4 regions of the Vreelandella indica genome follow, and region 3 is predicted to be linked to each of the others. Evidence: predicted binding sites of a transcription regulator. Region 3 holds the regulator's gene; each other region holds the start of a gene.
The links. The regulator sigma-54, encoded in region 3, starts transcription at its own class of promoters, with help from an activator protein. The targets are predictions, from matches to a motif close to TGGCACNNNNNTTGCTNT.
Positions count from the first base shown of each region.

Region 1 (7,485 bases), on a different contig from region 3:
CCTTTCCGCCTTCTAAGCGTGAGGTAAGCCAAACAGCGTCGTGGCGTTATGGCTGCTTATGGTCGCTACCTGTTCCGCCGTTTGCCCGCGTAGGGCAGCCACCACACTACATACTTCCGCTACCCGGCACGGTTCATTACGCTTGCCCTGGTAGCCGCTTAGCGGCATATCAGGGCTGTCGGTTTCAAGCACAAAAGCGTCATCCGGCAGTGCCTTAACGGTTCGCTGCAACCGTTTGGCACGCTCATAAGTTACCGCGCCGCCCAATCCCAGTTTGAAACCTAAATCGAGAAACTTCGTCGCCTGCTCAATAGAGCCTGAGAAAGCGTGAATTAACCCAGCTTGAGGTAGCGCAAGTTGGCGAAGTCGCTTGGCGACCTTATCGTTAGCATGGACGCAGTGCACCACTACCGGCAGTGAGTGGTGCTTAGCGAGCCTCAATTGAGCATCAAAGTAATGCCACTGCGCGTCCAGCGTGTCGCTAAAGCGGCCATCAATGCCACACTCGCCCAACGCAACGGCCTCAGGGTGCTCGCTCAGCGATTGGTCGAGCGCCTCGATGTCGGCCTCTTGATGCTGTTGCATAAAGTGCGGATGAAGCCCCAGACAAACCGAGGTGTCATCCCGCTCGCCCAGCGCCAGCACCTGTTGCCAGCGGGCCCGGGTTGTACCCGGCACCACAAAGCGCGCCACACCCACCGCCTTGGCAGCCTCAAACACCTCAGTTCGATCATGATCGAACTCAGAAAAGTCGAGATGGCAGTGCGCGTCGATTAACATACAAAACTTAGTGTTCGCGGGTGGGTTGGAAGCGAATGTCCGGCCAGCGCTCCTGGGTCATCTGCAGGTTAACCCGAGTCGGCGCGATATAAGTGAGATAGCCACCGCCATCAATCGCCAGATTAGCGCTGGCTTTACGCTTAAACTCTTCGAGTTTTTTAGCATCCTCACAGTAGACCCAGCGGGCAGTCTGCACATTGACGCCTTCGTACAAGCAGTCGACCTTATACTCCTCTTTCAGGCGATGAGCGACCACATCGAACTGCAGGGTACCCACGGCGCCAAGAATCAGGTCATTATTGTCCATCGGCATAAAGACCTGGGTAGCACCCTCTTCAGAAAGTTGCTGCAAGCCTTTTTGCAACGCCTTCATCTTGAGCGGGTCTTTTAACCGCACGCGCTTAAAGAGTTCTGGCGCAAAGTGCGGTATACCGGTAAAGCGCATATCTTCACCGACGGTAAAAGTATCGCCGATCTGAATGGTACCGTGGTTGTGCAGGCCGATAATGTCGCCGGGCCACGCTTCTTCGACCTGCGAGCGGTCAGAGGCCATAAACGTCAACGCATCGGCAATTTTGACGTCTTTGCCAATACGCACATGGCGCATTTTCATGTTCTTTTCGTACTTGCCTGAGCAGACCCGCAAAAAGGCGATACGATCGCGATGATTGGGATCCATGTTGGCCTGGATTTTAAACACAAAACCGGTGAAGCGATCATCATCAGAAGTGACGACCCGGGTATCGGTTTCATGGGCCTGGGGCGGCGGCGCGTATTCGACAAAGCCGTCTAGCATTTCGCGCACGCCGAAGTTACCCATTGCAGTACCGAAATAGACCGGCGAAAGCTCACCACGGCGATAGGCGTCCAGATCAAACTCATGGGATGCACCGCGCACCAGCTCCACTTCCATGCGCAGCTCTTCCGCCTGCTCTTCCCCGAGCACAGCATCGACCTCGGGATTATCCAGGCCCTCAATACGCTTGTCTTCAGGGATTCGGCTACCCTGCCCCTGGGTGTAGAGGTGAACCACATCGTTATAGAGGTGATAAACGCCCTTAAAGTGACGCCCCATGCCAATCGGCCAGGTCATCGGCGCACATTGAATATTGAGTACCGTTTCGACCTCATCCATTACTTCAATGGGGTCACGGATATCACGATCCATTTTATTGATAAAGGTCAGAATCGGCGTTGTACGCAGACGACATACCTCCATCAACTTGATAGTACGATCCTCGACGCCCTTTGCGCCGTCGATCACCATCAAGGCAGAGTCTACCGCTGTAAGCGTACGGTAGGTATCTTCGGAGAAGTCTTCGTGGCCAGGTGTATCCAGCAGGTTGACGATGCGCCCGCCATAGGGGAACTGCATTACCGAGGTAGTGACAGAGATACCCCGCTCCTGCTCCATTTTCATCCAATCCGACGTTGCGTGCCGATCGTTACGCTTGCTCTTGACCGAACCGGCCAACTGGATGGCGTTGCCAAACAGCAGCATCTTTTCAGTAATGGTGGTTTTACCAGCGTCAGGGTGCGAAATGATCGCAAAGGTGCGTCTAAGCCCCGCCTCATGGGCTAACTGAGTCTCTTTCATTGTGCCTCTTTGAAAATGTTTACTCCGCGCCGCTTTCCAGTGATTGATTAGCACGCGGTGAGCAATGTCCATTGAGACAATTGTAACGCCTGGAGACCGCTTTTGTCGCGGCTGGCTTTATGAGTGACTAAGCAATTGGAGAGGCCAAAAAAAACGCTGACGAATTCAGCGTTTTTAACGAAGCATGCAACGAGATGCTGCTTCTAGGCGTTATGCGTAGGTGTTCACCTGAGTACCGACGCTGCCTTCTTTGGCCAAGTCCGGTTGTGCACCGGTGTTGGCAGAGGCTAAAACTTCCGTCACCTGCTCAGCCTGGGTGTCCAAGGCTTCTTTGAACACCTGCATCTGCGCCTGTTCGGCTGTTTGCGCCTGATTCATATAAAGCGAGGCACTGACTGAACTGCTGATGCCTACATCCATATTTTCACCTAATGGTATGCAAATGTACTTACAAACTAGCAAAGCATTAGATCACGCGCAAAGATATCGTCACTATTACTAATGCCAGCATCTACTACTATCGGCTTAACTCGCCGAATCATTAACGAATATAGCGCCCGTTCAAAACCTGTCAGCGCGAAACGGCTTCATATCAATTGCGGTAGGCTGCCCTTCCATCATATCTGCCAGCAAATGACCCGTTGCAGGACCAAGAGTAAACCCTTGATGCCCATGCCCAAAGGCGAGCCATAAACCTGGGTGGCGTGGCGCTGGGCCAATCACTGGCTTCATATCGGGCAGGCACGGCCGCGCACCTTTCCAAGGGGCTTCATCGCGGCGCTCCCCTAACGGAAACACACTGCGCGCCACTTTCTCTGCCGCGCCCAGTTGGTTAACGTCGGCGGGGGCATCAAGGCGGTCTAACTCTGCCCCGGTGGTCAAGCGGATACCCGCATTCATCGGCGCCAGCAGGTAGCCAATTTCAGCATCCATGACCCAGTAATTTAGCTTGGCCTCTGCTTGTGGGGCGTAGTGCATGTGATAGCCACGCTTCACAAAGGTAGGGAAATGGTAGCCAAGCTCCTTCAGCCAGCTACCCGCCCAAGGCCCTAGCGCCACCACGACGTCGTCTGCTTCTAACGTTTCAGCGGCAGTACTTACCTGCCACCGGCCACCCACCTGCTGAACCGAGGTGATATCCGCCTGCAGAATGCGCCCGCCATCATTGCTGAATGCTTGGGCATAAGCCGCGACCAGCGCACCGGGGTCGGCCACGGTCCAAGGGTCGAGCCAGTGAATTGCGCCAATAATATGTTCGCTAAGAGAAGGCTCTTTCTCCATCAGCGCAGCCCGATCCAGTTGCTCAAATTGAACACCATAAAGACGGCGCGCCTCTTCGGCATCTTTTAACCGTGCGGCCAACTTTTCAGGGGTACGGTAAAGCTCAAGCCATCCCTGCCTGCGCACTAAGTGTTCCGCTCCGGCAGCCTCAATCATCGGGCCATGAGTCTTCAGTGACTGCTGAATCAAAGATGCATATTCCGGCACGATTTTCTGGTAAGCCTTCGGCGCTGAATTCATCCAGTAGCGCAACAGCGGAGAAGCGGCATTCACCATGCCCGCAGGACGATAGCGAATATCAACCCGGCGATTAGGCAATACGCTCAAGAGCGTTTTAACATCCCGTGGAAATGGGTAAGGCCTAACGGCTTCACGCTGAATAATGCCTGCATTGCCAAACGAGGTTTCTCGACCAGGCTGGAGGCGGTCTACCACGGTGACCTCATGACCGCGCTGACGCAGATGCCAGGCAATGCTGACACCTACCATCCCTGCTCCTAAAACTACCGTTTGACGCGCCATGTTGATGCACTCCCCGCTGTCGATTCAGCACCATGATTGGTAATTAATAACTATTTGAAAAATATCACCAAACCAACTGCATTAATATAGTAGAAAACGCTGTTTTAGAGCCAAAAATAAGTAATTAATGCTCCATAGCGAGCTAAAAAGGAAGACAACACTATTAGCGGCATAACAATTGCTTAGTTTCTATTAGGTAACCTGAACGGTATGCAATTGACGACGTCGTAACGGCCTCTCCTCCTCTGCGAAAAACACATAAAGCACCAAAAAGAAGCGCTCGCACCAAAAGATGCCCTCGTACTAGTGACAAAGGAAAACACCATGCCTGCCACGCTAAATCTGGATAGCTCGCTGATCGATACGCTCTGGGTACTCTGGGCAGCCGCTCTGGTATTTGTGATGCAAGCTGGTTTTCTATGCTTAGAGGCTGGCACAACGCGTACCAAGAACGCGATTAATGTTGCTATGAAAAACGTAGCGGACTTTGCGATTGCCGTCAGTGTTTTTTGGCTCATCGGATTCGGCATCATGTTTGGTGATTCGTTGGGCGGTGTTGTAGGTACAACGTTATTCGGCTGGCAGTTAGACGCTTCGGGCAGCTGGGTGATTACGGTATTCATCTTCCAGGCAATGTTCTGCGCGACCGCCGCGACCATTGTGTCGGGTGCGGTGGCGGAACGCATGCCCTTTCTGGCATATATCTGGACGGCGCTCTGGATCGCGTTAATCATCTACCCCGTATTCGGCCACTGGGCTTGGGGCGGGCTACTAGGTGGTGCCGCAGGCTGGTTAGGGGCTCTAGGGTTTGTTGATTTTGCCGGCTCCACAGTGGTTCACAGTGTAGGTGGCTGGGTAGCGCTGGCAGCAGTACTCTGCATCGGCCCCCGCAGTGGTCGTTTCGCACACGACAAGCCTCCTACCGCTTTTCCCTCTGGCAACCTTCCACTCGCGATGCTTGGCGCGCTGTTTATGATATTAGGCTGGTTCGGCTTTAACGGCGGTAGCACCTTGGCTGTTACTGACCAGATACCCGGCATATTGGCTAATACCGTGCTTGGAGCCGTTGGCGGCATCCTTTCCGGCATGCTCATGGGAATGCGCACACGTCGTTACGCCGATGTGATGTACGCAATTAATGGCGCCATTGCTGGTCTAGTCGCCGTCACCGCCAGTGCGCATGTGATCTCGCTCCCAGCAGCATTTGGCTTGGGGGCGGTTAGCGGCGTGCTAATGGTACTGACCAGCGAATGGCTGCTGAGTAAGCGTATTGATGACGCCGTATGCGCCATACCTGCCCATTTAGTATCAGGCATTTGGGGCACACTCGCACTACCCTGGGTGGCGGATATGACAATGCTGGATAGTGGCCTGTCCCGACCCGCTCAATTCGGCATTCAGCTTCTTGGTGTTGTCGTTTGTGGCATCTGGAGCTTTGGCAGCGCATGGCTGCTATTTCGTATCACTCGTCGCTTTCTGCCCTTAAGGGTCTCGCCTGAAGCTGAAAAAATGGGTCTTAATTTAGCCGAGCATGGCGCCAATAATGAGCTGAACCAGCTACTCGAACATATGCGCCAGCACGAACAGCAAGGCGATATTCGCCGGCGAATTGAAGCCGACCCGTTTACTGAAGTGGGCGAAATAGCGGCCAGCTATAATCGGGTAACAGCGGCCCTTGAAACCGCCCTCGGCCACACCCGCGTGATGCTGCGTAACCTGCGCGATGGAGTAATCACCTGGCAAGCAGACGGCTCGCTGACAAGCCTTAACCCCGGCGCTGAGATGCTCTTTAATGTCGACGCCGCCACTCTCATCGGCCAACCCGTTTCCACGCTGCTACCGAACTTCAAGCTGACACCCGGTGCACGCCATGAAATCAAACGACGTACAGCCGATAAGCGAGTGCGTTATCTCGAAATACAGGTGAGCGAAGGCGCCAGCGGCTCCGCATCAGAGCGCTCTGGCATGGTGCGCGACATCACCGAGCGCAGACAGCTTCAAGAGCAGTTAAATCGCGAACGTGATCTTGCTCGCACCACTCTAGCCTCCATCGGAGATGGCGTAATTACCTGTGATGCCAGCGGCAATGTCACGTTTATCAATGCGGAAGCCAAGCGACTGACCGGCTGGACCCTTGAAGAGGCCATGGATAAACCTATTCATGTGGTTTACCAACTACTTGAGGAAATCAGCGGCGACTCCATAAGTAATCCAGCCCGGCAAGTACTGACACAGCTAACGCCAGTGCAATCAACCGAACATTGCATGCTCGTCCACCATGACGGCACGCATACCCCCATCCAGCACAGCGCCTCACCCATTCGTTCACGCAGCGGCATTACCCTGGGCGCTGTTGTGGTTTTTCAAGATGTTAGCCTCACACGCCAGCTTACTGAACAGTTGAGCTATCAGGTCAGCCACGACAACCTAACCGACCTGTTGAATCGGCGCGCCTTTGAAACAGCACTTACAGCGCTTCTCAATCGGGAGGATGGCCAGCACGTGATGTGCTACCTGGATCTTGATCAGTTCAAAATCGTCAATGATACCTGCGGTCATCTTGCGGGTGACGAACTGTTGCGCCAAGTATCATTAAAGCTGAAATCCCATGTACGCAGCAGCGATATTGCCGCGCGTCTCGGTGGCGATGAGTTCGCCCTACTGCTACCAGATTGCGGGATAGAAAGAGCACTAGTGATTACCGAGGCACTACGCAGCGATATAGAGAATTATCGTTTTGCCTGGCAAGAGCATACGTTTGGGATTGGGGTCAGTATTGGCTTGGTAGAACTCCATGCTGCTCAGCCTATGCAGCTTAGCCAAGCACTCCACGCCTCTGATGCGGCGTGCTACGCCGCCAAAGAGGCAGGCCGCAATCGTATCCACTGCTATCAGCCTGATGATCATTTTTTATTGGAAAAGCACGGTGAGCTACAGTGGGTTCAGCGCTTGCAAAATGGCCTGGACAATGATGCTTTTCGCCTTTTTGCTCAACCGATCAAAGCCATTTGTGCTGACGCCCCCGCCTACCGTGAGATATTACTTCGGCTCGAAGAGCATGGTGAACTCATCGCCCCAGGAAGTTTTTTACCTGCCGCTGAGCGCTACCACTTTATGGGACGCATTGATCGTTGGGTAATTCGCAATACTCTGGCCTGGCTAGGGGATCAAAACCGCCACTCTGTTCCGTCAGCGCATAGCCTATGGGGCATCAATCTATCCGGGGCATCGCTTTCTGACGCTGAATTTTGTCAGGATCTTATTGCTCAGGTGTCCACTGCCTATCTGCCTCACGGCACACTCTG
Region 1 is NZ_JBANSO010000002.1:115,896-123,380, forward strand. Features, by position in the region: gene V8L71_RS02205 (TatD family hydrolase) at 13-780, opposite strand; gene V8L71_RS02210 (peptide chain release factor 3) at 788-2,377, opposite strand; gene V8L71_RS02215 (putative motility protein) at 2,588-2,797, opposite strand; gene V8L71_RS02220 (NAD(P)/FAD-dependent oxidoreductase) at 2,939-4,180, opposite strand; gene amt (ammonium transporter) at 4,505-7,485, shown strand, end outside.
Region 1: the regulator sigma-54 is predicted to act here: its motif matches at 4,348-4,365, upstream of amt (ammonium transporter).

Region 2 (7,485 bases), on a different contig from region 3:
TTCCACAAATAGTGAGGCAGCATCCAGCGATCTTGCAAGGCGCTGCCCCAGCGCACCGGTTTGGCCCGATAGGGTGATTTCCAGCAGCGCACGACAAGAGCGCGAATCAGCAGCATCTGCATCAGGCCCATGCGCGCATGGGGCGGCATCTCAAAGCCACGTAGCTCCAGTAAGCCGAGTCGGCCGCTGTCGCTATCCGGTGAGTAGAGTTTGTCGATACAGAACTCGGCGCGGTGAGTATTGCCGGTTAGGTCAGTTAACAGATGGCGCAGTAAGCGATCGACCAGCCAGGGTTGTACTACGTCACCTTCGGGCATTTGCTGTAACGCGATTTCCAATTCATAAAGTGCTTCGTGACGCGCTTCGTCTACCCGCGGCGCTTGGCTGGTCGGGCCAATAAAGAGACCCGAAAACAAATAAGAGAGGCTAGGGTGATGCTGCCAATAAGTCACTAAGCTGGCGAGCAGATCCGGGCGGCGTAAGAACGGCGAATCGTCAGGCGTCAGGCCACCTAGCGTGACGTGGTTGCCGCCGCCGGTGCCGGTGTGCCGACCGTCGAGCATGAATTTTTCGGTGCCCAGGCGAGTTTCTCGTGCCTCGGCGTAGAGCCGTTCGGTTTGCGCGACCAGGGTTTGCCAGCTGGCCGCAGGCATAATATTCACTTCGATCACGCCTGGGTCGGGGGTGATCATAAAGTTTTCCAGGCGCGGGTCTCTGGGTGGTGAGTAGCCCTCTACCATCACCGGGCAAGCGAGCTCTTTAGCACACTCTTCAACGGTACTGAGCAGGTCAAGGTAGTGCTCTAAGCTGGTGAGCGGCGGCAGGAAAACATGCAAACGGCCCTCTCGAGGCTCCACACATAGACTGGTGTGAATAATGCCACTCTCGCGGTCGTTTTCTGCCCGTTGCTGCTGCTGGACATCTTCGCCTTCAGGGTGCGATGGGCTGGGGTGGCTGGATCGCCCCAGGCGTTCGGCATCGCTGATATGCAGTTGTTCAGCGTTGCGGCGGGCGACTTCGCCGTGAATGTCGCCCAGTGCCGGGCGGGGAGCGAATAGCGATTCGGGCTGGGGCTGCTCTTCCGGGTCAGCCCAGGGCAACGCCGAAAGCGGTAAGCGCAGCCCCATGGGGGAGTCGCCGGGCACCAGGAAAAGATGGTCGCGCTTGAGTGGCCACCGGCCGCTTTCCCAGCGGTGGGCTTGGCTGATCGAGTGGCGCAGTGGCAGAGCGTAACCAACGACTTCGTCTAAGCCTTGTTCCAATAGGCGGGCTAAGCGGTGGCGCTCGGCATCGTCTTTGAGGTTGGCTTCGCGCGGGTCAACGTTGACCGGCAGAGACTGCTCTTTCCAAAGGTAGTAGTAGGCATCCTCAAACGCCGGAATCCAGTAACGTTCGGCCACACCCAGCCGCTCGCTGAGCGCCTTGGTAAAGCGTTGCGCCATGGTGTTATCCACGTGCACTTTCGGGGCAGCCTCCAGGCAGGCCAGCCACTGTGGGTCGCGCCATAGCGGCACGCCATCTTTACGCCAGTAGCAGGCCAGCGCCCAGCGGGGTAGCGGTTCGCCGGGGTACCACTTGCCCTGCTGCTGCTGAATCGCGCTGCCGGGGGCGTAGGCGGCCTGAAGGCGCGTCAGTAGTGCTTCGGCCCGCTCGCGCTTGTGCTCACCGAGCGCTTCGGTATTCCACTGCGGGCTTTCCATGTCGTCGACCGATACAAAGGTAGGTTCGCCACCCATGGTCAGGCGCACATCTTGCTGAAGAAGCTCGGCATCCACCTCGTCGCCGAGGTTGCAGATACGCTGCCACTGCTCATCGCTATACGGCTTGGTGACCCGTGGGTCTTCGTGAATACGCTCCACTTCCATGGTCACATCGAACGTGACTTCGCACTTATCCGAAAAACCGGTAATGGCGGCTGCGCTACCCGTGGTGGGGGTTGCGGCCAACGGGATATGGCCTTCGCCTGCAAACAGGCCCGAGGTGGGGTCAAGGCCTACCCAGCCTGCACCAGGTAGAAACACTTCGGTCCAGGCGTGTAAATCGGTGAAATCTACTTCTGTACCGCTGGGGCCATCGAGTGCTTTGACATCGGATTTAAGCTGAATCAAATAGCCCGATACAAAGCGTGCCGCGAGGCCTAGATGGCGAAAAATCTGTACCAGCAACCAGGCGCTATCGCGGCACGAGCCACTGGCCAGGGACAGGGTCTCTTCACAGCTTTGTACACCTGGCTCCAAGCGCACCAGGTAACCGATATCGTCTTGTAGGCGCTGGTTAAGTGCGACCAGGAAATCGACGGTGGTGGTCGGTTCGCGGGGCACGCCCTTGAGCCACTCCATCAAGCGCGGCCCGGACTCGGTGATTTCAAGATAAGGGCCCAGTTCCTGGCGCAGCGCTTCCGGGTAATCGAAGGGAATCTGTTGCGCAATGTCGTCCAGGAAGAAATCGAACGGATTAATCACCGTCATCGGGGCGATCAGCTCGACGGCGATGGTTAGCTCTTTACGCGGTTCTGGGAACACCACGCGGGCGTTGAAGTTGCCAAACGGGTCCTGTTGCCAATTTAAAAAGTGGTCATCACCTGAGAGCTTGAGCGAGTACGACTCAATATGGGTGCGGCAGTGGGGCGCCGGACGCAGCCGAATAACATGGGGTGATAGACGCACCGGGCGGTCAAAGTGGTAAGTCGTACGATGGTACAAGGCAACGCGAATGGTCATGGGCCACCCTCAAGAGAACCGTTATCAACCGGATAGTCGGCTGGGTTAGGGAATAACCGAACGTTTCGCAAGTATCGTTCCACTTTTACTTTTTTGCAGCCGCTATATTAAGTAAGGCGTTTAACTAAAGTGGAAATGGCGTTATGCACCAACTTGAAGCCAACTGGCCGCACCAAAATAAAGCGTAAAAGGGTTTTGTTGGGCGCTGATGCTCTGCCAAGTAATGTTTGAGTAGTGTTTAAGTAAGCGAACGTTGAAATATCGCAAAAGATGGTACGTATTTTGCTCTCAATTGTTTGATTGTTTTGCACGCGGCAGGCCTACACTGAGCATTGAGGAAGTTGCCGCTTCCACCCCAGCGCCAGGAGAGCGCCCATGAGCCAAGTGAATTGGAATAACTATGCGTGTCGTGATTTTTACGATGAGCTGATGGCCGCGCCCGGTCAGCCACGCGAGTCAGCGGGTGAATTGTGCAACATGTTGGCAAGGTTTAGCGCAGAAGAGTTAGCAGAGCGGAAAACGGCGGCGGAGATCGCTATCCGTACCATGGGAATTACTTTCACCGTTTATTCAGAAGGGGCAATGATCGACCGTGCCTGGCCGTTTGATATTGTGCCGCGCATTATTCCCGCCAATGAGTGGCGTAAAACCGAGGCGGGGCTCAAGCAGCGCGTGCAGGCGCTAAACTTATTTATTGATGATCTCTACCACGACCAAAAGGTGATCAAGGACAAAGTGTTACCCGCTGAGGTATTGGCGCAGTCGGTTAATTTTCGCCCTCAGTGTGTAGGCATTAATCCCCCTCACGGCGTGTGGGCGCATGTTTGCGGGTCAGACCTAGTGCGCGATGGGGATGGCACGCTCTATGTGTTGGAAGATAACTTACGCATTCCTTCCGGCGTCTCTTACATGCTTGAAAATCGCAATGTCACTAAGCGAGTGCTGCCGGAGTTATTCGCCTCAGGCAAGATTTTGCCGGTTGATGATTACGTGGCTCAGCTTTACGACATGCTAGCGTCGATGTCGCCGCGCCCCGGCGATGACCCGCAAATTGTGGTGCTGACCCCAGGGATTTATAACTCTGCCTACTTCGAGCACGCCTATCTTGCCCAGCAAATGGGTGTAGAACTGGTGCAGGGAAGTGACCTGTTAGTGGATGACGATGATGTGGTGTATATGCGCACCGTCGAGGGCATGCGCCGCGTGGATGTTATTTACCGCCGTGTTGATGATGAGTTTCTAGACCCGGAAGCGTTTAATCCTGAGTCAATGCTGGGTGTTGCGGGCCTGATGCGCGCTTGGCGGGCGGGTAAAGTCGCGCTGGCCAACGCGCCGGGCGCTGGGGTGGCGGATGACAAGGTGGTTTACGCTTTCGTACCTGCGCTGATTCGTTATTACCTCGATCAAGAGCCGCTGTTGCCCAACGTGCCGAGCTACCTGTGCATGTTTGAAGATGACCGCCGCTATGTGCTCGACCACCTGGATGAATTGGTAGTCAAGCCCGCCAATGAGTCGGGCGGCTACGGCATGTTGATTGGCCCGCGCTCAACCAAAGAGACCCGCGATGAGTTTGCGCAGTTGATCAAGGCAAATCCACGCAATTATATGGCCCAGCCCACCCTGGCGCTTTCTACTACGCCTACGCTAGCGAATGGGTTGCCGCAGCCGCGCCATGTGGATTTACGCCCTTTCATACTCTCAGGGCCTGAAATTCATGTCACGACCGGTGGTTTGACGCGGGTGGCTTTGATAGAAGGATCGCTGGTGGTGAACTCTTCACAAGGCGGCGGCAGTAAAGATACCTGGATTGTAGAAACCGACGATAAGGCGGCAGCGGCCGCGGTGAAAGGAGCCTAACGCCATGCTGTCACGCGTTGCTGAAAATCTTTACTGGATGGCGCGTTATATTGAACGAGCGGAAGATACCGCGCGCCTATTGAGCGTTAACAGCCACCTTATGCTGGATTTGCCGGGACGCTTGCCGTTAGGTTGGGCCCCACTTATCGAAATGACCGGCAGCCTGGAAGCCTTCACCGCACGCCATACAGACTTCGATGAGCGCAATGTCGTACATTTTTTATGTGCCGATACCGAGAATGATATTTCGATTATCTCCGCCCTCGCCAGTGCTCGCGAGAACCTCAGAACCACCCGGGATGTGGTGCCTCGGGAGATTTGGGAGGAGGTTAATCAGCTCTATCTGAGCGTCGTCGACCATGCTGAACATGGCGTTAGCCCGCGCCGCCGCGATAGCTTTCTCAAAAGCGTGATTCGTGGTTGCCAAGCGTTAACGGGGCTCATTGAGGGCACCTTGAGTCATGGCCCGGCGCGTACGTTTATTGAATTAGGGCGCCAGTTGGAGCGGGCGGATATGACGACGCGCATCGTGGACGTGCGCTCTGCCAGCTTGCTGCCGCAAAACCCTGAGGAGCTGCTGCCATTTGAAAACCTGCAGTGGATGAGTGTGCTTAAATCACTCACCGCGTATCAAATGTACCGTCAGCAGGTGCGTTTACGCGTACGGGGGCCGGATGTGCTGCGCTTTTTGCTCCAAGACCCCAACCTGCCACGTTCGATTGCCTGCAGCCTAGAAACGCTAGGCCATGAGCTTAACTTGCTACCCCGCCAAGACCGCCCCGCGGCCACGGTTTCGCTGGTTCGCGCGGACGTAGTCGATGCCGATATCCAAGCGCTTGCCCATTCGCCGAGCAAGCTGCATGCCTTTATCGACGAGCTGCAAATTGGCTTTGCTGCCATTCACGATACGCTTAGTGCGACCTACTTTGTGAATGACGACACTGTTCCCCGAGTGGCACAAACGCAAAACCAGACACAAAGCCAAAGCCACGCAGGGGACAACGACAACGATTGACGGGCTAGCGCTCAACAGGGCTGGCGGCTTGGATCAGTTGATGCAGGTACGCCAGTTTATCGCGCACGGCGGGGGCGAGCACCGTCGGCGAAAGGTCGAGTAGCCCCATATCCCGGTTGAGTTCGTTCACCGCCAAGCCGACCTGATGAAAAGCCATCAACATGCTGTCCAGGCTACCGTCATATTCGACATGGGTAATGCCCATGTGCAGTGCGGTATCCAGCACGGCCACCATATCCAAGTAATAGGCGAAGGTTTCGGCGAAGTCTTCCCAGGGGTGCATGGTGGCGTAGGCAGAGATAAAACGCGCAGGCCAGTCGCTGGGGGCGCCCTGCTGATAGTAACGCTCTAGCGCCTCGGCGTAGCTTGGTCGATGGTGGTTGCCAAATACCGCGCGGCAAGCCTCTTCATCGCGATCCTTTACCAGTACATCCCAATAATAGTGGCCAATTTCATGACGGAAGTGACCGATGAGCGTGCGGTGTGATTCGTTCATATCGACGCGCAAGCGTTCACGCTCAACGTCATCGGCTTCTTTGACGTTAATGGTGATATGGCCCGAGGCATGGCCGGTATAAACCTTCTCTTGCTTCGCGGTAGAGCGCCATAACCCCTGGTCGGGGAGGGCGTCGGCCATAAATGAAAAGCTTAGCGGCACGTTAATAGCATCGTCTTTGGTGCCGTGTGGCAGCTTGAGTAGATCGAGGGTATGAAATAGCCGCCGCTTCGCTGCTTCAAGCGCCGCCCAGCGTTCACGATGACCTTCAATATTGAGGTCGGGAATTACCTCGTTATAACGACAGCAATCGCATAGGGCATCCGCTTGGCCGTGTTCCATCACCACCATGCGGTTACAGACGTTCTCAACGGCGTAGTTGTGGCACTTCATCAGCGCTGTATCGCAACCAGGGTGGGCGCAGCGATAGCCACCGTTGTCCAGCGGCTCAATCGCGACAATATTGCTACAGACGGGGCACCAGCCGACGTCTGACTGGCAGGTAAGGCAGTGGGTGTTTTCATAGAAAAGTGGATTGCCACAGCGGCAGCTGAAGGTCTGCATCGTTAATTCCCTGTGCTTAAACACGTTATGCGTAGCGTTTGCCGTGAACGGTTTGAAAAGCCACGGCGCCCCTGATTAGCCGAAGCATAGCCAGCACGGCATAACAATGGAAAGGCTAATTGACGCCATACGGCAGATTTTGTTTACTCGTAGGATACTTGATTGACGTTAACGTCAACTTGCTGCTATACCCTGTGTTCTTGCTTACCGCGATGCGCAGGCAATCACTGCTTTATGACAGCAATCGCAGCCATAACAATTACAGCCATAGCCACAACCATCACAGCCACCACAACCAAAACTATAAACAGGAGCAACGTTATGTCCGTTCGCGAAATACCCATGTATATCAATGGTCAGCCCGTACCGTCGCAAAGTCAGGAATGGCGCGATGTGGTTAACCCCGCTACACAAGAGGTCGTTGCGCGGGTGCCGTTTTGCACCGCTGACGAAGTTGAGCATGCCATCAGTAATGCCAAGGAGGCTTTCAAGGAGTGGCGAAAAGTGCCGCTTGGCAAGCGAATGCGCATCATGCTTAAGCTTCAGGCGTTGATTCGTGACAATACTGCAGAGCTGGCGGCACTGATTACCGAAGAGCACGGCAAAACCCTGCCGGATGCGGAAGGTGAAGTAGGCCGTGGCCTGGAAGTGGTGGAGCACGCTTGCTCGATTACCTCGCTGCAACTGGGAGAGCTGGCTGAAAACGCTGCCAACGAGGTGGATGTTTACACCATGCATCAGCCATTGGGTGTGGGCGCAGGGATTACCGCGTTCAACTTCCCCATTATGTTGCCGTGCTTTATGTTTCCGCTGGCGATTGCCACCGGCAATAC
Region 2 is NZ_JBANSO010000012.1:98,248-105,732, reverse strand. Features, by position in the region: gene V8L71_RS10415 (transglutaminase family protein) at 1-2,720, opposite strand, end outside; gene V8L71_RS10410 (circularly permuted type 2 ATP-grasp protein) at 3,096-4,577, shown strand; gene V8L71_RS10405 (alpha-E domain-containing protein) at 4,582-5,592, shown strand; gene V8L71_RS10400 (zinc-binding metallopeptidase family protein) at 5,597-6,652, opposite strand; gene V8L71_RS10395 (CoA-acylating methylmalonate-semialdehyde dehydrogenase) at 6,974-7,485, shown strand, end outside.
Region 2: the regulator sigma-54 is predicted to act here: its motif matches at 2,992-3,009, upstream of V8L71_RS10410 (circularly permuted type 2 ATP-grasp protein).

Region 3 (7,485 bases):
GTAAAGAGGGGCAGGGCGTGCCGGTCGGTGTCGGCCAGCCCACCCTGAAATTGGATGAGCTGACCGTTGGCGGCACGCAGTCTTAAAAAGCTTTTTTCAAGAACTGTTTTTAAAGCGCCTGTTTTAAAGCGCTAAGGTTTCGCGAAGGTGTTTGAAGAGCTTACGCGAGCTGGTCGGTGGTTTGCCCTGCTCGCGTTCCCGCTGGGCGTTGCGAATTAATTGACGCAGCGTTTGGCGGTCCGCGTCGGGATGCTCCGCCATGAACAGGTCAACAGCATCATCGCCTTCATCAATTAAGCGTTCACGCCATTTTTCCAGCCGGTGAAACGCATGGTCGCGCTGCTCCTGCTCTTGTTCGATGGAGTCGAACACGCCTTGGATGGCGGCGAGATCCTCTTTACGGATAAGTTTGCCGACGTACTGCATATGGCGGCGGCGGCCTTCATGAGAACGAATGCGCGAGGTTTCCTCGATAGCACGCAGCATATCGTCAGAAAGGGGGAAGCGGGCGCGCTCTGCCGGTCGCATGGCGATTAACGTTTCCCCAAGTGCCTGTAAGGCATGCATTTCGCGTTTGAGTTGCGACTTGCTTGGGCGTTCTTCCTGCTCTTCAACTTCAACGGGGTCGGGACGTTGCTTACGCATAGTGTGGCTCACAGATAAAATTCGTTGCGGCATTATACCAGCTGCGAGTACAACATTGATTCGCCGAAGACATTCTCTTGGAGACATTCGGTTGAGATAGGAGGCCATATGGCACAGGCATTTGATGCATCCGCGCAGCAGTCGTTACTGACCGCGCGGGCCGAAGAGGCGCTAGCGTTGGCAAAGCGCTTGGGCGCGGATGCTGCCGAAGTAGGCGCAAGCGTCGATCAGGGAATAGGTGTTAGCGTACGCCAGGGTGAAGTTGAAACGGTTGAGTTATCCCGTGATCAGGGCATCGCCGTGACGCTTTACGTAGGCCAGCGTAAAGGTAGTGCTTCATCAACGGATGCTAGCAGTGCCTCGATCCAGGCTGCGGTAGAAAAAGCGCTGGCGATTGCCCGCTATACCGGAGAAGATCCGGCCGCCGGGTTGGCCGATGCATCGTTGATGGCCACCGAGTTACCCGATCTGGAAGTGCATTATCCCTGGGCGCTTACAACCGATGAAGCAATTGAGCTCGCGCTTGCCTGTGAGCAGGCGGGTCGTGACGTTGAAGGCATCTCCCAATCGGACGGTGCATCACTCTCGAGTGGCGAAGGCGTGCGCGTTTATGCTAATAGCCACGGCTTCTTAGGCACCCAAAAGGGCAGTAGTCACTCTCTTTCATGCATGCTGATTGCCCAGGATGCGAGCGGTATGCAGCGCGACTACGACTACACTTCCGCACGCGATCCCAAGGCACTGCGCGACCCCGCCGAGGTGGGCCGTGAGGCCGCCGAGCGTACGCTGCGCAGGCTCGGCGCAAAACGTCCGCCCACGGGTACCTTTCCAGTGCTATTTGACCCGTCGCTGTCCAGTGGCTTGATTGGTCATTTACTGAGTGGTATAGCCGGTGGTGCTTTATATCGCCAAGCCTCGTTTCTGTGTGATCGGCTTGGCACGCCGCTGTTTCCCGATTGGTTCAGCCTTGAAGAACGTCCAATGGAAATCGGTGCCACAGCGAGTTCGCCGTTTGATGGTGAGGGCGTGCAAACCCGTAACAATCGTTTTATCGATCAGGGCAGCATTGCCAGCTATATGCTCTCTTCCTACAGTGCTCGTCGGCTGGGTATGCAAACCACGGGCAATGCCGGTGGGGCACGTAATGTGCGTTTAGTGGCACCACTGCAATCCCGTGACAGCCTATTAAAAGAGATGGGGCGGGGTATTTGGGTAACTGAGCTGATGGGGCAGGGCGTTAACGGCGTGACCGGTGATTACTCACGTGGCGCAGCAGGGTTTTGGGTAGAAGACGGAAAAGTACAGTACCCGATCGAGGAGTTTACGATTGCCGGGAACCTGGATCGGATGTTTGCCGGGTTAGTGGGAGTTGGCGATGACACCGATACCCGTGGCAGTGTTCACACGGGTAGCTGGTTAATTGATGCCATGACCGTAGCGGGAGATTAAAAGCTACTGATCTTCCTCAAAACGAGCATCGAACAGCGCTTGAATAGCATCAAGCGCCTGTTCTGCGTCAGCGCCTTCAGCGCTGATAGTTAGCTCGGTACCACACGGTGCGGCGAGCATCAGCAGTGACATGATATTGGCGGCGTCAGCGACTTGTTGCTGTTTTTGAACACGTATTGTCGCCGTGAACTGTTGGCCGCATTTTACTAGTTTGGTCGCCGCGCGTGCATGCAGGCCGCGTTGATTGGTAAGTGTGAGTATTCTTTCTGGCACCCTGGTTCCTTTTCGCCGAGTGGTGTCATTAATGGATAGAAGCGCTTAAGACGTTGCTTGCTGCTCGTCGGTTTGGGATGTGCTGGCAGGCGGAGCAGCTAGCTGTTCATTTAATGTGTACTGCAAGCCTAACTCGCGATGACGTAATTGAATTTCGCCCATACTGTGTACTAATCGCTCTGCTAGCTGTTCGACCATATAGACCGAGCGGTGTTGCCCACCGGTGCAGCCAATCGCGATAGTCATGTAGCTACGCTGGCTATCTTGGTAAGCGGGCAGCCAGCGCTCAAGCCAAGCCTGAATATCGTTAGTCATGGCGTCTACGATGGGATAACCGCTTAAGAAGGCCACTATGTTCGCATCGCGGCCTGTGAATTGGCGTAGCGTTGGGTCCCAATATGGGTTTGGCAGGCAGCGCACGTCGAAAACCAAATCAGCATCCAACGGCACACCGCGCTTATAACCAAACGACTCAAGCGTCAGCGTGAGCTTGTCGCGCCGCTGATGGGCGACTTGGTCGGTAATGCGACGACGCAAATCGTGAACTGATAGCCGCGAGGTATCGATCAATAAATCGGCTAGATCACGAATGTCGAGCAGCGTTTCTTCTTCTTTATTGATAGCCTCTTCAAGCGTCATTTCGCTATCGCGCGTCAGCGGGTGACGCCGCCGTGTTGCGGAGTAACGCTCAAGTAAGATGCGCGCATCAGTGGTCAGATAGATCACTTGAAAATCAATTTTACGTTGCCGCAAATCCTCTAATAAAGAGGGCAGTCGTGCCAGGGCGCCAGGCAAGTTACGGGCATCAATACTGACCGCCAAATGGGCGCGGTCGCCCTGGTCGCGTAATTCGTCCACCAACGACCCCAGCAACATGGCAGGGAGGTTATCAATCGCATAGTAGCCAAGATCTTCAAGCGCTTGTAAGGCGATAGATTTACCTGACCCAGAGCGGCCGCTAATGATCACAAGTTGCATAGAGTCTCTCTTTGCTTTGATCAAGCTGCGTTAAGGGTGGTGAGCGCAAATCAACCTGCCGTTGAGTACCGCTTGGCAGGTTTAGGCTTTCAGGAAGTTGTTTGCTCACGAATTTTAGCGGTAAGCAACTCAAGTAGTTCGCGCTGGCTGCCTGCTTTACGCAGTTTCTGACGCGCATCCGCATCGTTCATGATGGTCGCTACCTGGCCGAGCAGAGAGAGATGTGTGTCATCAGCCTCTTCTGGAACTAGCAATACAAACACCAGATCCACCGGGTCGCCGTCGATAGCATCAAAATCAATCGCTTCTGCGAGTTTTAAAAAACCAGCAATTGGGGCCGAGCAGTGAGGACTACGCGCATGGGGAATAGCCACGCCGTTACCAATCCCGGTACTGCCTAAGCGCTCACGGCCAATTAAACGGCTAAACACTTCTTGGCTGTCCAGACTGGGGATATTTTGGGCAATAAAGGTGCTGAAAAATTCCAGCACCCTTTTTTTGCTGCCCCCGGGTACGTCAAAGAGAACACGTTCCGGGGGGAGTATGGTTTCCAACGTCATTGAATTAACGCACGCCTGCGCCTTGGGCGCGAGCTTGTGCTTTTTCCTTATGTTTAACGAGTTGCCGATCAATTTTGTCCGCTAATGCGTCAATAGCGGCGTACATATCACTGTCTAGGGCTTCCGCATGTAAATCAGCACCTGCTGCGTGCAGTGTACAGGCGGCCTGCTGGCGCTCTTTCTCCACAGATAAGGTGACTTGCACCGTGGTTATGTTGTCGTAATGGCGCTCTACACGTTCAAGCTTTTCGTTGACATAGTCACGCAAGGCGTCAGTCAGTTCTACGTGATGACCAGTGATATTAACTTGCATTGACGTACTCCTTATCCATCGGACTGTACTTCGATTGTAACCCTTTTTGCCGCGTTGCAAAGCCCTTGTCGAGAGTTTCCCTAAAACGTTGATTTGTGCTAGCGCAAACGACGTCGCTCGCTAGAGGAGGGAATGCCCATGGCTTCACGGTATTTAGCCACCGTTCGACGCGCTACTTGAATTCCCCCCTCCCCTAATAGCGTGACTAAGCGGCTATCAGAAAGCGGCTTGCCTGGCGGCTCCTCTTGAACCAATTTCTTCAGCCGAGCGCGGATAGCGGTGCTTGAATGGCTGTCACCATCCTGGCCGCTGACTTGGCTTGAGAAAAAGTATTTGAGTTCAAATACGCCGCGAGGCGTATGAATAAATTTCTGAGTGGTTACCCGGGAAATAGTCGATTCGTGCATTTCCACGGCCTCGGCGATATCGGCCAATATGAGCGGCTTCATGGCTTCTTCGCCGTGTTCTAAAAAGCCAATTTGCCGGGTGATAATCTCGCGGCCAACGCGCAGTAGCGTATCGTTGCGGCTAGAGAGGCTCTTGATCAGCCAGCGTGCTTCCTGCAGGTGTTCTTTTAAAAACTGATTGTCCTGACTTTTATCCGCACGCTTTATTAAGCTTGCGTAGTCGGGCTGAATGCGAAGCCTTGGCAATGCCTCAGGATTGAGCTCTAAGTGCCAGCCTTCGTGGTCATGGCGTACGACCAGGTCGGGCGTTACATAACTATCATCGGTATCGCCATAGGCGCTGCCCGGGCGTGGATCAAGGCTACGAATGAGGAGAATGACATCAGCCAGCTGGTCATCATCGAGTCCCAGGCGGCGTTTTAGTAAGCGCATGTCATCTTTGCCGAGCGCTTCCAGAAACTGCCGTACTAAGCGGCGGGCAGGAACCAGCAACGGCGTATCATCGGGAAGAGTGGCCAGCTGCAGCATCAGGCACTCCCGCAGGTCGCGGGCGAATATTCCTGTTGGCTCAAATTGCTGAAGCTTAAGCAGAATGGTTTCTACTTCGCGCTGGCTAAGCCCATCGACACCTTGGGCGCGAAGCCCTTCACGTATGTCGTTGAGCGGCTGAGTTAAGTAGCCATTAGCATCTAACGCGTCGATAAGACTTTCTGCGACAAGTTGCTCTCGCGCGCCAAAATCAGTCATGGCTAGCTGCCACAGCAAGTGCCCATGAAGACTCTGGCCAGCAGCCTGGCGCTCAAAATCAGGTCCTTCGCTGCTGGAGCCACCGTGACTGCCCATATCTTGGTAGGTGTCAGACCAATCACTATCTACCGAGAGCTCGGTGGGAATGCTCTCTGACCACTCTTCCTCTTTGGGCTCGCTGGCAGCCTGTTCGCCAAATTCATCCTCTTGTTCCAGCATGGGGTTGGCATCTAGGGCCTGCTGAATTTCTTGACGTAAGTCCAGCGTTGATAGCTGTAACAGAGCAATGGCCTGCTGCAGCTGAGGTGTCATGGTCAGCTGTGTGCCCATGCGCAGTTGAAGAGAAGCTTTCATGACCATCTGAGAACCACTCGTTAATCAGAATGCTCCACCCTAGTGTGAGTAGGTCTCCGGTGCAAGTGCAATAAGCATGCCATTGGTAGTAAAGTTGTTGTAGAGCGCTAATTAGAAGTGAAAAATAGGCTAGAGGCGGAAATCAGCGCCTAGATAAACCTCCCTCACTTTCTGGTTAGTGAGTATCGAGGCTGGAGAGCCGCTGGCGATGATTTGACCATCGCCCACGATGTAGGCGATATCACAAATATCCAGGGTTTCGCGAACGTTGTGGTCGGTAATCAGTACGCCGATGTGGCGCTGCTTTAATGCCCGAATAATGGTTTTGATCTCGCCCACCGAAATGGGGTCTACGCCAGCAAAGGGCTCGTCCAGAAGAATGAATGCGGGTTCTGTCGCCAGTGAGCGAGCAATCTCCACCCGCCTGCGTTCACCGCCTGAAAGGCTCATGCCCAGGTTGTCGCGAATATGGGTAATGTGAAAATCTTCAAGTAGCGCTTCCAGGCGCTGCTCGCGGTCGCGACGGCTGAGCTCTTTGCGCGTTTCGAGTATCGCCATAATATTATCGGCAACCGATAATTTACGAAAAATAGACGCTTCTTGCGGAAGGTAGCCGATACCCGCCGCAGCGCGTTCATGCATTGGCGCGCGGGTTAGATCTACATCGTCGATACCCACTTTGCCAGCATCGGATTTCACCAGCCCCACAATCATATAAAACGAGGTGGTTTTGCCCGCGCCGTTAGGGCCCAGTAAGCCCACAATGCTGCCTTGGGAGATCTCTAAATTGATGTCTTTAACGACTCGGCGTCGCTTATAGCTTTTGGCCAAGTGGTGGGCATATAGGGTTTTGATTGGCGCAGTGTCTGTAGTTGCCAAGGCTTGGCTCCCTATTGTTCAGGCTGAAGCGTCATACGTATGCGCTGGGTTTCGCTGCCGTCAACGTCAGAGCGGGCCTGAATCACTTCACGGTCAATGAAATATTCAAGGCGACCGCCGGTGAAGGTGTCTTCTTGTTGCGTTAATTCGGCTTGGTCGATCAGCTCAACGCGGCGTTCAGCGACATGATAAATAATGCGCCTTGCCCAACCTTCTGTAGGGCCTTCTTGCCCTTCAGCTTGATGACGTAAGTAAGCGCGCTCACCGGTGGAGGTCGCGCGGGAGAGCTCGCCTGCCTCGTTGCGTTCGATCTCTACTCGCTCGCCACGTAATTGCATTCCGCCTTGGCGAATATCGACATTGCCTGTATAGACAGCGGTTCCCGCTCGCTGGTCAAGGTCTAAACGGTCGGCTTCAACTTCTACCGGGGCCTGGCTGTTTTGGGCCAGTGCCGAGAGTGGTACCGCAAGGGCAAAAAGGGCGGTATATAGCAGTGATTTCATGGCAAATCCTGTTAGCGTTGCGTGGCCGGAGGGTGCGTGCCACGCACATTATCAGTTAAGCGCACTTGGCTTTCGTTAAGCCAGACGTCCATGCGCGACGCGTTCATTTGCTGGGGCGGCTGTTGTAGCACTACCGGTGTTTCACTCCACGCATGCTGTTTTAGCCCGTCATAGTGCAATAATTCAGTGTCTAACTGCCAACCTTCATCCGGTGCGATCAGGCGAGCCGCGCCTGACATCAGCAAGGCCTGAGTGGACGTGTTAAGCGTGCCTACATCAGCGCTAGCTAGCCACTGGCGGTTTTCGCTATCGTATAAAATAGCTTCGGGCTCTTCCGTCCAGGTTTCACTACGCTGCGGCGTATGGATCAGGCGTGG
Region 3 is NZ_JBANSO010000001.1:204,389-211,873, reverse strand. Features, by position in the region: gene tldD (metalloprotease TldD) at 1-86, shown strand, start outside; gene yjgA (ribosome biogenesis factor YjgA) at 124-645, opposite strand; gene pmbA (metalloprotease PmbA) at 754-2,094, shown strand; gene V8L71_RS01030 (HPr family phosphocarrier protein) at 2,098-2,367, opposite strand; gene rapZ (RNase adapter RapZ) at 2,413-3,345, opposite strand; gene V8L71_RS01020 (PTS sugar transporter subunit IIA) at 3,435-3,905, opposite strand; gene hpf (ribosome hibernation-promoting factor, HPF/YfiA family) at 3,910-4,218, opposite strand; gene V8L71_RS01010 (RNA polymerase factor sigma-54) at 4,317-5,732, opposite strand; gene lptB (LPS export ABC transporter ATP-binding protein) at 5,856-6,605, opposite strand; gene lptA (lipopolysaccharide transport periplasmic protein LptA) at 6,617-7,108, opposite strand; gene lptC (LPS export ABC transporter periplasmic protein LptC) at 7,120-7,485, opposite strand, start outside.

Region 4 (7,485 bases), on a different contig from region 3:
CTCCCGTTGCGTCGCTTACTGGCCCATGCCATGCCCGCCGACCGCTTAAGGGTGTTTGGTTTGATTCGCGAGTACCAACAGCGGCTGCAAACCCAATGTCGTATTGATGTCCAGCTCAGGGTCGCATCCGGGCAGTGGCGCTGGCACGAGCTGGTGATGGAAAGCTACTACACCGATGATGGCTATTTGGCGCGTATTGGCGGCCTAGTCATCGATATTAGCCAACGTAAAAAAATCGAAGAGCAAGCCTGGGCGGCGGCGGAGTTTGACGCCTTGACCGGCACGCGCAACAGGCGCGGCTTGGCTAACCACTTAGTGCAACTCAATGAGCGTCCTGTCGTGTCAGCCTATTATATGTTGATGATTGATATTGATTACTTCAAACATATCAATGATCGCTACGGCCACCCCGCAGGGGATGAGTTATTGGTGGAGATGGCAAAGCGCGTCCATGATGTCCTGCGGCCGGAGGATTGTCTGGCAAGGCTTGGTGGTGAAGAGTTTGCTGTTACAGCCGGTGATTTATCGCACCAAAAGGCCGTCCAACTGGGCGAGCGTATCCGCCAACGAATAGCCCAGCAGCCGTTTTATCTGACGGCGAGTGATTCTCAAACGCCGACGATGGTGACACTCACCGTCAGCGTGGGAATAGCACCTTTGGCGCTCACCAGTGATTTAGACCACAGTCAGGCAGTAGCCGTTGCCCAGGCTGACCAAGCGCTCTATGCCGCCAAAGCGGCGGGGCGCAATCGCGTCGTGGCACACTGGCAGCCGTGATAACGCCTATTGATAAGGTTTATTGCTGCGACGGCGGAATCCAGGCGATCATATCGACTTCCACATCGGCGCCGCCCGCCAGGCCAGTCACGCCAATGCAGGTGCGGGTAGGTAGCGGCTGCGGAAAGTAGCTCGCGTAGACCTTATTCACTTCATCGAAATGGCCCATATTGGTAATAAACACCCTAGACTGCACCACATATTCAAAAGCGCTGCCGACTTCTTCCAGCACAATCGCCAGGTTCTGCATCACCCGGTGTGTCTGCTCGGTGAAAGTGCCCAGCAGCATTTCGTTGGTTTCCGGCACGGTCGGCATTTGCCCAGTGATAAACACCAGATCACCTACGCGGCACGCATGAGAAAACGGTGCGATGGGCTGTGGCGCGCGGTCAATAAACAGCTTTTCAATCATGCCTTTGTCCTTTATTTGATAGCCATTTTTTAAAGTCTGTTAACCATCATGGGCCTCAAATGAGACCCATGATGACGTACTTATCAACAGCTGCTTTGTCGATTGGGCTGTGGATTAATGCCCAAGAATCTGGCTCAGGAACAACTGGGTGCGTTCAGACTGCGGGTTATTGAAGAACGGTTCAGGCGCGTTTTCTTCAATGATTTGACCCTGATCCATAAAGATCACTCGGTCAGCGACCTTTTTGGCGAAGCCCATTTCGTGGGTGACACAAATCATCGTCATGCCCTCTTCCGCCAGTTCCACCATAACGTCCAGCACCTCTTTGATCATCTCGGGGTCTAGGGCGGAGGTGGGCTCGTCAAACAGCATCACGTCAGGGTGCATGCACAGTGAGCGGGCGATGGCCACGCGTTGCTGCTGGCCGCCCGAAAGCTGCCCAGGGTACTTAGTTGCCTGCTCGGCAATGCGCACCCGTTCCAGATACTCCATGGCCAGCGCTTCGGCTTCTTTACGGGGCTTCTTCTGAACCCACATCGGCGCGATACAGCAGTTTTCCAGCACCGTTAAGTGAGGAAACAGATTGAAGTGCTGAAAAACCATGCCGACGCTGCGGCGAATCTGCTCGATACGCTTAACGTCTTGGGTCAGCGGTACACCGCCCACCACAATTTCACCTTTTTGGTGCTCTTCAAGGTGGTTAATGCAGCGAATCAGCGTGGATTTACCCGAACCTGAAGGGCCGCAAACCACGATACGTTCGCCGCGTTTTACCTCAAGGTAGATATCACGCAGTACGTGAAAATCGCCGTACCACTTATTGACGTTGCGCATCTCGACCATCAGGTCAGAAGTGCTGGTGTCAGAGGTGTTAGTGGCTGCTTGTGTCATGTTGAAATCCTACTTAAATCGTAAAGAGATGCGGCATCAGTGCTTATGGCCGGTATTAAGCTTGCGTTCCAGGTACTGGCTGTAGCGCGACATGCTGAAACAGAAAATCCAGAACACAAACGCCGCAAATACATACCCCTCTATCGAGAAGCCCAGCCAGCGCGAGTCGGAAAGCGCCGCTTGCACAATGCCCAACAGGTCAAACAGCCCGATGATCATCACCAGGGTGGTGTCTTTAAACAGGGAGATAAACGTATTAACGATACCGGGAATCATCATCTTAAGTGCCTGCGGCATGACGATGAGCCCCATACGCTTCCAGTACGTCATTCCCAGCGCCGCGGCGGCTTCGTCCTGGCCTTTGGGGATCGCCTGCAAACCACCGCGAATCACCTCCGCCATGTAGGCGCTTTGGAACAGCGTGAGGCCGATCAGGGCGCGTACCAGGCGATCCACGCTGATTTCTGAAGGCAGGAACAGCGGCAGCATCACCGAGGCCATAAACAGAATGGTAATCAGTGGTACACCGCGCCAGAACTCAATGAAAATCACGCAGAAGGTTTTGACGATGGGCATGTTCGAGCGTCGCCCAAGGGCGAGCACGATACCAATCGGTAGCGCGCCAATCATGCCTACGCTGGCCAAGAGCAGGGTCAGCATCAAGCCGCCCCAGCGGTGGGTCGAGACACGCGGTAGGTCAAAGTAGCCGCCGTGGAGTAACACGTAGGCGATGACCGGGAAGATTAGCAGCGCAAACAGGGCCATCCAGCGCTTAAAGGGCAGGCGAGGAATGACCATCCAAGCAATAATGGCCGCAAACATGGCAAACACGATGTTGGCACGCCAATACTCTTCGCTTGGGTAAAGGCCATACATGAACTGGGAGAAACGCGCGTTGACGAAGACCCAGCAGGCGCCCGCCCGTGTGCAGTCTTCGCGGCTGTCGCCCACCCAGTTGGCATCGATAAACGCCCACTGAACGGTTGGCACCACCAGCAGATACAGTACGTACAGGCCCAACAGCGTGAAAACACTATTGATAGGACCGTTGAACAGGTTGCCCCGTAGCCAGGCAACCGGGCCGATCGTGCCTTTAGGCGCCGGACGCTGAGGTATGGTTTCTTTGTTGTGAATCATGGGGTCGCCTCCGGCCTAGCGTTCTACCAGCGCAACGCGAGCGTTGAACCAGTTCATGAACATGGACACCAGCAAGCTGATGATGAGATAGACCGCCATGGTCATGGCAATGACTTCGATTGCTTGACCGGTCTGGTTGAGCGTGGTGCCAGCAAAAACCGACACCAGGTCGGGGTAACCAATGGCGGTGGCCAGAGAGGAGTTTTTAATCAGGTTGAGATATTGGCTGGTCAGCGGCGGAATGATGACGCGCAAGGCTTGAGGAATCACCACCAGACGCAGAACGAGTTTTCGCGGCAAGCTAAGTGCTTGGGCCGCTTCGGTTTGGCCATGGGGAATCGCTTGAATGCCCGAGCGCACAATCTCAGCAATAAACGATGCGGTATAAATGGAAAGCGCCAGCCACAGGGCCAAAAATTCGGGAATGATAGTAATACCACCACCGAAGTTAAAACCACGCAGTACCGGCATTTCCCAAGTGACCGGAACGCCGGTCGCCACCAGTACCAGCAGTGGTAGGCCAAAAATAATCACCAGCGAGATCCAGAAAACCGGTATGCGTTTGCCGGTCGCTTCGTGGCGGCGCTTATTCCAGATGACCAACGCAATGCTGGCAATCATCGCTACCACAAAAGTAGCAGGGATCAATCCAAAGCCTGATTCAAACAGCGGTTGTGGCAAGTACAACCCGCGTACGTTCAGGAAAATGGCTTCGCCAAACGCCATGCTCTCTCTAGCGCTGGGTAAGGTACGTAGTACCGCGAAGTACCAGAAGAAAATCTGCAGCAGCAGCGGGATATTACGAAAGGTTTCGATATAGGCGTTGGCTAACTTGGCGATCAACCAATTGGGCGATAGCCGCGCAATACCGACGATAAACCCGATAATCGAGGCGGCAATGACCCCCAGCCCCCCGACCAGCAGCGTGTTGAGCAAGCCAATCACGAAGGTGCGGCCGTAGGTACTCTGGGAAGAGTACTCGATTAAGGTTTGACCAATACCAAAGCCGGCTGTGTTGCCCAAAAAGCTAAAGCCTGTGGTGATGCCGCGGGCATTCAGGTTGGCTTGGGTATTGCCGATAATATAGATCAGGAAAGCCGCCACAACGGCGACCAAAATGATTTGAAAAATAAGTGCGCGCTTAGCGCGGTCTCGCCAAAACGGCGGCTTGTGGCCGGCGGGGCGAATGTTGGGTCTTACAGACATGGATGGCGTCTCCGCTACACGGACGGTCAATCAGATGGCCCGCCAGGCCTTTGAAACAGATACCTGTAAAGAGGGTGGCGGGCCGGGGTCAAGCGAGACGCTTAGCGAATCGGGGGAGCGTACTGGAAGCCACCGTCGTTCCACAGGGCGTTAACACCGCGCTCGATTTCAAGCGGAGAGTCCATACCCACGTTACGTTCAAAGCTTTCAGCGTAGTTGCCGACTTGGCTAATGATGTTGTAAGCCCAGTCTGCTTCCAACTGCATGCCTTCCCCGTAGTTGCCGTCTTGGCCCAGCAGGCGAGCAACATCAGGATTTTCTGAGTTCAGCATCTCTTCAGCGTTTTCGCTGGTAACGCCGTACTCTTCAGCGTTAAGCATAGCGAACAGCGACCACTTAACGATGTTGAACCAAAGATCGTCGCCCTGACGAACAACAGGACCCAGCGGCTCTTTGGAGATAACATCAGACAGGATCATTGAGGCTTCAGGGTCATCTAGCTGAATACGAAGCGCAGCTAGCTGAGAGGTATCAGAGGTCAGAACATCACAGCGGCCAGCTTGATAACCACCCACGGTTTGCTCAGAGGTATCAAATACGATGGGGTTGAATTCCATGTTGTTAGCACGGAAGTAGTCAGCCAAGTTCAGCTCAGTCGTGGTGCCCGACTGAATACAGATAGAAGCACCGTCGAGCTCGTCGGCACCGGTAATGCCCAGGTCGCGGGAAACCATGAAGCCTTGGCCGTCGTAGAAGTTAACGCCGGTGAAGTTAAGGCCCAGCGTGGTGTCACGGGTAGTGGTCCAGGTGGTGTTACGTGAAAGTAAGTCAACCTCACCAGACTGCAGGGCGGTGAAGCGCTCAACGGCGTTTAGAGAAATATAGTTAACCGCATCCGCATCGCCGAGTACTGCTGCCGCTACTGCACGGCAAACATCAACGTCCAGACCCTGCCAATTACCGTCGTCATCCGGTGCTGAGAAGCCCGGCAAACCATCGCTCACACCACACTGAACGGCACCACGCTCAATAGTATCTTCTAAGGTGTCGGCTTGAGCAGTCGCCATTCCCGCTAGGCTCAGTGAACCAGCGGACGCCAGAAGCGCTAGATGTTTTTTATTGAACATTTAGTTTCCCTCGAAGTGATTAAAAACCGTCATTAAAATAGTTATGCATGCCGTAGCATGTCACTAAACCTAGCAAGGAAGATGCCAGCAAGGGTACAGGCGTGAATTCAGCGCTTTTCAACGCTACTCAATGGATTCGAGACGAACGTCTAGGTGCAAAAAATGTTACCACCCACCTCGCTTTGCACCTTTATAGGGCAAGCTGAGGTGGGCGGTGACAGAAAGTACGCGATGAACGGGGGGTTATTCGGCCGCGAATGCCTTGCGCATAAACGGAGGAAGGGCGAGCGCGCCGCGATGGGCATCAACGCTGTAGTACTCAAGCGGCAGCTCGTGGCTGGCGGCTGCCTGCTCGCGGAACGCATTCACATCAATGGCTTTACCCGCCAGTGTTACGCTCCACCAGCCTGATGGGTACACCGGCTGCGGGAAGGGCAGTGTGGCGACGCTGTTAAAACCCGCTTCAAGCATATCGTGGCGTAGCTCACGAATGATCGAACCCGTGTGGTAAAGCGGTGACTCGCTCTGTTGCACCATCACGCCGCCGCTTTTCAAAATACGGTGGCAGCGCTTGAGAAAGTCGGTTTTAAACAGCCCTTCCGCAGGGCCGACCGGGTCGGTTGAGTCGATAATCAATACATCGATGCTCTCATCAGGTGCATCGTCTACCCACTTCACGCCATCAGCGAACAACAGCTCGGCGCGCGGATCATTGTTCGATTCTACCAAGGTCGGGAAAAAGCGCTCGGAGGCTTTCGTGACTTCTTCATCGATATCAATCTGAGTAACTTTTTCAACGCCTGAGTGGCGCAGCACCTCTTTTAACGTGCCGCAGTCGCCACCGCCGATAATCACCACCCGCTTGGGGTCTCGATGGGTAAACAGCGCCGGATGCGCGATCATCTCGTGATAGAGGAAGTTGTCGCGGTCGGTCAGCATCACACAGCCGTCCAGCACCATGAGGTTGCCGTAAGTCTCGGTAGCATAGACTTCCAGATGTTGATACTGGCTCTGCACATCCAGCAGCTTTTCAGAGATCTTCAGCGAGAAGGCGCTGCCGTGGCTATCAAAGACTTCGGTAAACCACTGGTCGTCGCGTAATTCGCTCATCAATAGGCTCCTGAATGCGGTGTGTTGGATTGGGTGGGGATATCCCGATGGTATTGCGGGCTAAGTTCGTGCAGCGCCTCCATGAAGGCGGTGACGTTATCCGGGTTAGTAAACTGGCTGATACCGTGGCCCAGGTTAAAGACGTGGCCAGGGCCGTGGCCGTAGCTTTCGAGCACACGGGCCACTTCAGCGCGGATAGCCGAGGGGCGGGCAAACAGTACGTTAGGGTCCAGGTTGCCCTGCAGTGCGACCTTATGGCCAACGCGGGCGCGGGCATCGGAAAGCTCGGTAGACCAGTCGATACCCAGGGCATCGGCACCGGCGCAGGCGATATGCTCAAGCCACTGGCCGCCATTCTTGGTGAACAGAATCACCGGCACGCGACGACCATCTTGTTCGCGGATCAGGCCGGACACGATCTGCTCCATATAGCGCAGCGAAAACTCTAGGTACGCAGGCGTGGATAGCGCGCCGCCCCAGGTATCAAAAATCTGCACCGCCTGGGCGCCGGCGCGAATCTGCGCATTCAAGTAATCGGTGACCGCATGGGCCAGCGTATCTAGCAGCTGGTGCATGGTATCCGGCGTATCGTAAAGCATGGTTTTCAGGTGGCGGAAGTCCTTGCTGGAACCACCCTCCACCATGTAGGTCGCCAGCGTCCAGGGGCTGCCGGAGAAGCCGATCAGCGGCATGCGGCCGTTCAACTCGCGACGAATGGTCGACACCGCACGCATCACGTAATCCAAGTCGCGCTCGGCATCGGGCACGCTCAGTGCCGCGACTTCTTCCTGGGTGCGCACGGTTTTGCGAAATTTAGGACCTTCG
Region 4 is NZ_JBANSO010000006.1:85,376-92,860, forward strand. Features, by position in the region: gene V8L71_RS05730 (sensor domain-containing diguanylate cyclase) at 1-777, shown strand, start outside; gene V8L71_RS05735 (RidA family protein) at 797-1,189, opposite strand; gene V8L71_RS05740 (amino acid ABC transporter ATP-binding protein) at 1,304-2,032, opposite strand; gene V8L71_RS05745 (amino acid ABC transporter permease) at 2,117-3,217, opposite strand; gene V8L71_RS05750 (amino acid ABC transporter permease) at 3,233-4,423, opposite strand; gene V8L71_RS05755 (amino acid ABC transporter substrate-binding protein) at 4,525-5,550, opposite strand; gene speE (polyamine aminopropyltransferase) at 5,794-6,660, opposite strand; gene hemE (uroporphyrinogen decarboxylase) at 6,660-7,485, opposite strand, start outside.
Region 4: the regulator sigma-54 is predicted to act here: its motif matches at 5,620-5,637, upstream of V8L71_RS05755 (amino acid ABC transporter substrate-binding protein).